2 regions of the Massilia luteola genome follow, and region 2 is predicted to be linked to the other one. Evidence: predicted binding sites of a transcription regulator. Region 2 holds the regulator's gene; the other holds the start of a gene.

What was found. The regulator FliA, encoded in region 2, starts transcription of late flagellar genes. The targets are predictions, from matches to a motif close to CTAAAGTTTNNNNNNNNNNNGCCGNTA.
Region 1: U9J41_RS24415 (flagellar protein FliT) is a predicted target of FliA. The motif match lies at 1,791-1,817, and genes of this name have one in related genera.

What each region holds. Positions count from the first base shown of each region.
Region 1 covers NZ_JAXOFN010000031.1:62,013-65,696, reverse strand. The annotation lists gene U9J41_RS24420 (M13 family metallopeptidase) at 1-1,672, opposite strand, end outside; gene U9J41_RS24415 (flagellar protein FliT) at 1,872-2,156, shown strand; gene U9J41_RS24410 (FimV/HubP-related protein) at 2,629-3,684, opposite strand, start outside.
Region 2 covers NZ_JAXOFN010000019.1:85,927-89,610, reverse strand. The annotation lists gene flhF (flagellar biosynthesis GTPase FlhF) at 1-380, shown strand, start outside; gene U9J41_RS19125 (MinD/ParA family ATP-binding protein) at 373-1,332, shown strand; gene U9J41_RS19120 (RNA polymerase sigma factor FliA) at 1,363-2,082, shown strand; gene U9J41_RS19115 (flagellar motor protein) at 2,073-2,816, shown strand; gene motD (flagellar motor protein MotD) at 2,827-3,561, shown strand; gene U9J41_RS19105 (hypothetical protein) at 3,626-3,684, shown strand, end outside.

The DNA.
Region 1 (3,684 bases), on a different contig from region 2:
GGCGGCCCTGGGCGTCGAACTGGGAGCCCTGGTCGTCGAAGCTGTGGCTGATCTCGTGGCCGATGATGGCGCCGATCGCGCCGTAGTTGACGGCGTCCGGCGCCTTCGGATCGAAGAACGGCGGCTGCAGGATCGCGGCCGGGAAGTTCAGCGCGTTCTGCAGCGGCAGGTTGACGGCGTTGACGAGCTGCGGCGGCATCGACCACGCCGTGCGGTCCGGCTTCGCGTGCAGTTTCGCCAGTTCCTGGTCCGTGTGGAAGGCGTCGGCGCGCAGCGCGTTGCCGAACGCATCCTTCGGTTCGACCTTGAGACCGGCATACGATTTCCACTTGTCCGGATAGCCGACGCCCACGTACAGCGTCCTGAGTTTTTCCTTGGCCTGGGCGCGGGTGGCGGGCGCCATCCAGTCGAGCTTGTCGATGCGCTTGCCGAACGCCGTCACGATGTTGGCGACCATCCGCTGCAGCTGCGCCTTATTGTCGGCCGGAAAATATTTCGCCACATAGAGCTTGCCGACGGCCTCGTCCAGCGCCTCGTTCGTCGCGCCCAGCGCCCGTTTCCAGCGCGCGGATTGCTGCGGCGTGCCGGACAGTGCCTTGCCGTAGAACGCGAACCGCTGCTCCACGAACGCCTTGGGCAAGACGTTGGCCATGCGGTTGATGGTGTGGAAGGCAAGATAATCCTTCCACGTGGCCAGGTCGGTCTTGCCGACGAGCGCCGCCTCGCCTTTTACGGCGGACGGATGCCAGACGGTGAACTTGTCCTGATCGGCAAGGCGCGCGGCCTTGAAGAACGCATCCCAGTCCAGGCCCGGGGCGTTGGCGGCGAAGTCCTTGCGGGTCCACGTGTTGTCGGCTTTCAGCACGTCGGCCGAGTCGGCGCGGGTGCCGTGGGCGTTGGCGATGTCGACCTCGAGCGCGAATATCTTCGCGGCGCGCGCGTCGGCGTCCGCATCCGTCGTCGCATAGCCGGCCAGTTTCAGCATGGCGGCGATGTGCTTCTGGTACTGCGTGCGCAGGCCGGCCATGCGTTCGTTGTTGTCCAGATAATAGGCGCGGTCCGGCATGCCCAGCCCGCCCTGCAGCAGATACGGCCAGTTGTGCGCCGGGTCGTGCAGGCCGGGCGCCACCCACAGGCCGAAGATGTTTTCGGTGGCAAAGTGCGTATTGTTCAGCGGATCGACGTCCGCGCGCACGGACGCGCCCAGCACGCGCACGAGGCCGGCCTTGTCCTTGATGGCGGCGATCTGCGCCAGCGCCGGCTTCAGGGGCGCCGCGCCGCGCGCCTCGATTGCGGCCTCGTCCATGTAGGCGTTGTAGTAGTCGGCGACCTTGCGCGCCTCCGGACCGGCTTTCTTGTCGTCGCCCACGCCTTCGATCAGCTTGACGATGCGCTGGTTCGTGTCTTCCGCCAGGTTGTCCATCGCGCCCCAGCGGCTGCGGTCCTCGGGGATGGCGGTCTTGGCGAGCCAGTCCTTGTTGGCCCAGGTAAAGAAATCATCGCCTGGCCGCAAGGCGGCCTGGGGTGTCCCGGCGGTGGTCCCGGCCCCTGCGGCCGCGGGCGGAGTCTGCCCGGATGCTCTCGCGCTTGTGGTAACGAGCGCGGTGCCGGCCATCGTCATTGCGAACGCAACGACGATGGCGGTCTTGATCGGTGTCCAGCTGATGTTCATGGTGTCCCTTTTCTAGAGTTCATTGGTCTCGTCGGCGCGCAGCGGCGGAGCGGCACGCGCCGGCGAGCACTATAACGCGCCGTCCCGAAAAAAATTTCAAAAAAATCTTTCGAAAACCCTAAAGTTCTCCAAAACCCTGCCGTAAAAGGCAGACAACCGGTAATCCGGCCGGTGGTTGTCCCGATAGTGGAGCGCAGTCATGACGTCCAACGAAGTCCTCGCCATGTATGAAAACATCGCCGCACTGAGCAGCCGCATGGCCGTGGCGGCGCGCGAAGGGGATTGGGACGGACTCGCCCGCCTGGAAACCCAGTGCGCCCTGCAGGCCAGCGCGGCGAAAAGCGGCGTGCCGCCGTTGGCCGGCGTCGAGCGCAAGCGCAAGATCGACCTGCTCAAGCAGATCATGGCCAACGACCGCGCCGTGCGCGACATCACCGAGCCCTGGATGGGCCAGCTGGACCGCGCCCTGAGCCCGGCCCACTGATCCACCCGCCTCCCGCTCCAGAGCCCCTTCGACCGCGGTCCAAGGGGCTTTTTGCTTTCTAGACAAGCAACAAATCGCCCGATCGGGCGACACGCCACGGCAGCGCCAATCCGGGCATGGGCCCCACGCGCCCGGCAACGCCACCGCCAAACGAAAAACCCGCGCAGCGACGTCGGTCGTCTGCGCGGGCCAGAATTGGGGGAGAGCGAGCACCAGGCATCCCCTGGCGTCGCCTCTTGCCGGTTGCCTCCGGCGTCCACCTGCCACTGTCGGCAGGCGAACCGCTTCCGGACTCAGGCACTTCGTCAGCGATCGTCCAACCCCGCGCCACGCCATCGGTGGTGGCTGCGGCGGACCCTGAGCCGTTTTTATGATCTCCTGATCTGTGATCAAAACATCATCGAAACGCAGTATAACGCAAAAATCGGACTTGTGTAGACGACTCGCACGAAGATTTTGAACACGGGCCGGTTCACTCGAGCGTCGGCTCGGCGGGCTCGTTCGCCCGGCGTTCCGGCGCCTCCGCCTGCGGCGCCCGGGTGCGTGCGGCAAAGCGTGCCTTGAGCTTGTCGATGACGCCAGGCGGCGCGGCGCCCGGGGCCTCGGCCGCGGCGGGCGCCACGCCGCCGGCCCTGCGCCGGCGCAAGACGACGAACGCGCCCGCCCCGCCCAGCGCCAATGCCAGCACGCCGATGGCGGCGCCGATCCAGCCCCACGGCAAACCCTCGTCCGGGGGCGGCGCCTTGGACTTGTGCGGCATGAGCGGCTTGATCGAATGGATGGGGCGCGGGCCGGCCGGCACGATAGGCTTCGGCTGTTCGCGTGCGGCGGCAACCGCGTCATCCTTGGCGGGCGCTGGCGCGACCGGGACTGCTGCGACCGGGGCTGACGCGGCCTGGGCTGCAGCGGCGGGCACGGCCCCGGCCGGCGCCGTTTTGGTCTCCGGCCCCGCCGGCGGCTGGGCTGCGCCGGAAACGCCCAGCGACACCTGCAATTTCTTCATCCGGTCCTCGACCTGGCCGAGCCGGGACCGCAACTCGTCGTTCTTCGCGCCGAGGGCCGCGCAGGCCTGGGCCTCTCCGGACGGGATCGCGCAGGCCTGCGGATGGGCGTCCTGGTGCGCGACCGGCAGCGCGGGCGCCCTGGCGACAGGTGCCGTGGCGACGGGTGCCGGATACGGCCGCCGCGCCGGGATGTGCGCGGGCCGCGGCGGCGCTTCGGCCCCGGCCGCGGCCCGTGCCCGCTCCACCTGGGCGAGCAGGACGGCATCCGACACCGGCAGCGGCGCGGACGCGTGAACGGCGCCCTTGCGCGCGGGCACAGCAGCAGGCTCGGGAACGGCAACCGGACCGGCCTTGCTCGCAAGCACGGGCACAGCCGCAGGTTCCGGAACGACGACCGGGCCGGCCACGCGCGCGGGCGCTGGCGCTGGCGCGGGATTCGGATCGGGCGTCAGCCACAGCGTGGCCAGGCGCACGGCGCGGTCGCCCTTGTCGACGAGTTCCAGGTACAGGTGCACGTGGTCCGC
Region 2 (3,684 bases):
TGACGGAGTCTGGCGCCGACGTGAAGCGCCTGCTGTGCCTGAACGCGACGTCGACCAACGAGACCCTCAACGAAGTCGTGCGCGCCTACCAGGGCACCGGCCTGGCCGGCTGCATCATGACCAAGCTGGACGAGGCCGCATCGATCGGCAACGTGCTGGACGTGCTCGTGCGCCAGAAGCTGAACCTGTACTACATCTCCACCGGCCAGCGCGTGCCGGAAGACCTGCACCTGGCCGACCGCGCGATGCTCGTCGACCGCGCCTTCCGCAACAAGCGCGACGCCGCCGCCCAATTGCAAGATGCCGACCTGCCGCTGATGATGGCCGGCCTCGGCAACCTGAACAACGACCGTTCGCTGCGCGAGGTGTACGTTGGCTAGTTTCGACTTCGACCAGGCGGAGGGCCTGCGCCGGATGCTGGCGGGCCCCAAGCCGCGCATCGTGACCTTTCTTTCCGCCACGCCCGAGGATGACAAGGGCGCCATGCTCGTCAACCTGGGCGCTTCGCTGGCCCAGTCCGGCAATGACGTGATGATCGTGGACGCCTGCACGCGCGACTACGGCGTGGCCCAGCGCCTCGGCGTCGACCGCAGCCCCAGCCTGCTGCAGGTGGCGCGCCAGGAATGCGCGCTGAACCAGGTGATCCATCCGGTGCCGCAGGGATTCTCCGTGGTGAAGATGGCGCACGGCGCCGTCCCGGCGCATCCTTCCGCCGTGCGCGCGCATCCTTCCGTCGTTCCCGCGCAGGCGGGAACCCAAGTGTCTTCGAACAGCAGGGTGCGCCAGCAAGATTGGGCCCCCGCCTTCGCGGGGGCGACGGGAAGCGCGGGGACGACGGGGAGCGCGGGGGGAGCGGATGAGATGCGGCGTCTGGCCAAAGCCTTCGACGTGCTGGTCCAGCAATCGTCCGGCAGCATCGTGATCGTCGACGGGGAATTTTCCCAGGATGGCACGTTCTCCGTGCCGATCATGGCCACGTCCGAGATCGTCGTGCAGGTGTCGACGAGCGCCACGTCGATCACGAACGCGTATGCGTTGATCAAGCGGCTGTCGCAGCAGCTCGGCCGCCGTCCGTTCGGTATTCTTGTCACCGGCGCTACCGAAGCCGAGGCGAAGGTGGTATACGATAATATGTCATCTGCGGCAACTCGTTACTTGGCGGTAACGCTGAGCTCCATGGGCTCCGTGCCGGCGGACGAGTACCTGCACCGCGCCGCGCGCCTCGGGCGCGCCGTGGTCGACGCATTCCCGCTGGCCGGCGCTTCGGTGGCTTTCCGCCGCCTGGCCGGGCGCTTCGCGCGCACGGGCATCCAGCAGGGACGGGCCGCTTGAAGCGGCAATGATTAACCAATCACTGGAACCATGTACACGGTCAAAGGGAAAGCGGACAAGAACTCTCTGCTGACGGAGCACATGCCGTTGGTGAAGCGTCTCGCCCACCAGATGAAGGCCAAGCTCCCGCCGTCCGTCGAAGTCGATGACCTGGTACAGGCAGGCATGATGGGCCTGCTCGATGCGATCAACCGCTACGAGGAGAACCACGGCGCGCAGTTCGAGACCTATGCGGTGCTGCGCATCCGCGGCGCCATGCTGGACGAGCTGCGCAGCAGCGACTGGATGCCGCGCTCCACGCGCGCCAATATGCGCAAGGTCGAGCAGGCCATGGCTGCGCTGCAGCAGCAGCTGGGTCGTCCGCCCAGCGAATCCGAAGTGGCGAAGTCGCTCAAGCTGTCGCTGGCCGATTACCAGGACCTGCTGGGCGATTCCGGCGGCCACCAGCTCGTTTACTACGAGGATTTCCATGACGAAGAGGGCAGCGACAGTTTCCTCGACCGCTATGCCGTGGACGACGACGATCCGCTCAAGAGCCTGCTCGACACGGACTTCCGCCAGACCGTCATCGACGCCATCGATGCGCTGCCGCCGCGCGAGAAGATGCTGATGGGCCTGTACTACGAAGAGGAACTCAACCTCAAGGAAATCGGCGCCGTGATGGGCGTGTCGGAATCGCGCGTCTCGCAGCTGCACACCCAGGCCGTGGCGCGCCTGCGTACCTATCTGCGGGAGCGTTCGTGGACCTGACCAGCCTGCTCGGCCTCGCACTGGCGCTGGCCGGGGTCTTCGTTGGACACACGCTCGACGGCGGCAAATTCTCCTCGCTGATCCAGCCGGCCGCGTTCGCGATCGTCGTCGTCGGCACGTTCGGCGCCGTGCTGCTGCAGACCAAGGCGCAGGCGTTCGTGCGCGGCGTGCGCATGCTGCGCTGGGTGTTCATCACGCCGCCCGACCGCCGCCAGGCGCTCGCACGCGAGATCAACCTGTGGAGCCTGTCGGCACGGCGCGACGGGCTGCTGTCGCTCGAACAGTATGTGGCGAAGGCCGATCCGTTCATCCAGAAGGGCTTGCGCCTCGTCGTCGACGGCATCCAGCCGGACAAGCTGCGCAGCCTGCTCGACACGGAAATCAACACCTACGAATTCCGCGAACGGCAAGCCGCGCGCATCTGGGAATCGGCGGCCGGCTATGCGCCGACGGTCGGCATCCTCGGCGCCGTGCTGGGCCTGATCCACGTGATGGAAAACCTGTCCGACCCGTCGCGCCTGGGCGCCGGCATCGCCGTCGCGTTCGTCTCGACCGTGTACGGCGTCGGCCTCGCGAACCTGTTCTTCTACCCGGTCGGCAACAAGATCAAGGGCATCGTCGCCGAGCGCGTGACCCAGTACGAGATCCTCACCGATGTCTTCCACGACATCGCCACCGGCGACTACACGCGCGTGATCGAAGAGCGCGTGGCGTGCCTGCTGGCGCAGCACTGATTCCGCAGCCATGGCGCGCCGCCGACCGTACGAACAGGACACCGAGAACCACGAGCGCTGGCTGATTTCCTACGCCGACTTCATCACCTTGCTGTTCGCGTTCTTCGTCGTCATGTACGCAGTGTCCGTGGTTAATATCGGCAAGTACACGGTGCTGTCGGAAGCGCTGGGCGATGCGTTCGGCGGCCGCGGCGCCGCGAACCGGACGAATACCATGGTCGAGGTCGACGCGCTGCCCCTGTCGAACATCCTCGCCCACAAACGGGCGGAAGAGGCCAAGCGCGACCGTGCGCGCCTCGACCTGCTGGCGAAGAAGCTGGACAGCATCCTGAAACCCCTCGTGAACAGCGGCAAGGTGCGCGTGACGCAGACGGCGCGCGGCGTCACGCTGGAGATCAATGCCAGCGTCCTGTTCGACGAAGGCGACGCCGCGCTGACGCCCCCGGCCCAGGAAACCCTGCGCACCGTCGCCGACCTGCTCAAGGACGATCCGCACGGGATCGAAGTCGAAGGTTTTACCGACAATACGCCGATCGGCAACCCGGCGTTCGCGTCGAACTGGGAATTGTCCGCGGTGCGCGCCACCACCGTCGTGCGCCTGTTCGCGGCGAACGGCGTGGCCGAGGAACGGCTGGCGGCCGTGGGACGCGGCGCCAACCGGCCGATCGCGTCGAACCTCGACCCCATCGGGCGCGCGCGCAACCGGCGCGTGGCCGTCACCATTCTCTCCGGCGCCGGCGCCTGACGCCGCGCCTGCGCGGTACAATCGTTCCCGCCCGACAGCACTGTCGAACGAACGAGGAGACCGGATGAACTTGCATGCAAGCCTGAGCGTCGACGCAAGACATGACAAGGTATGGATCACCTT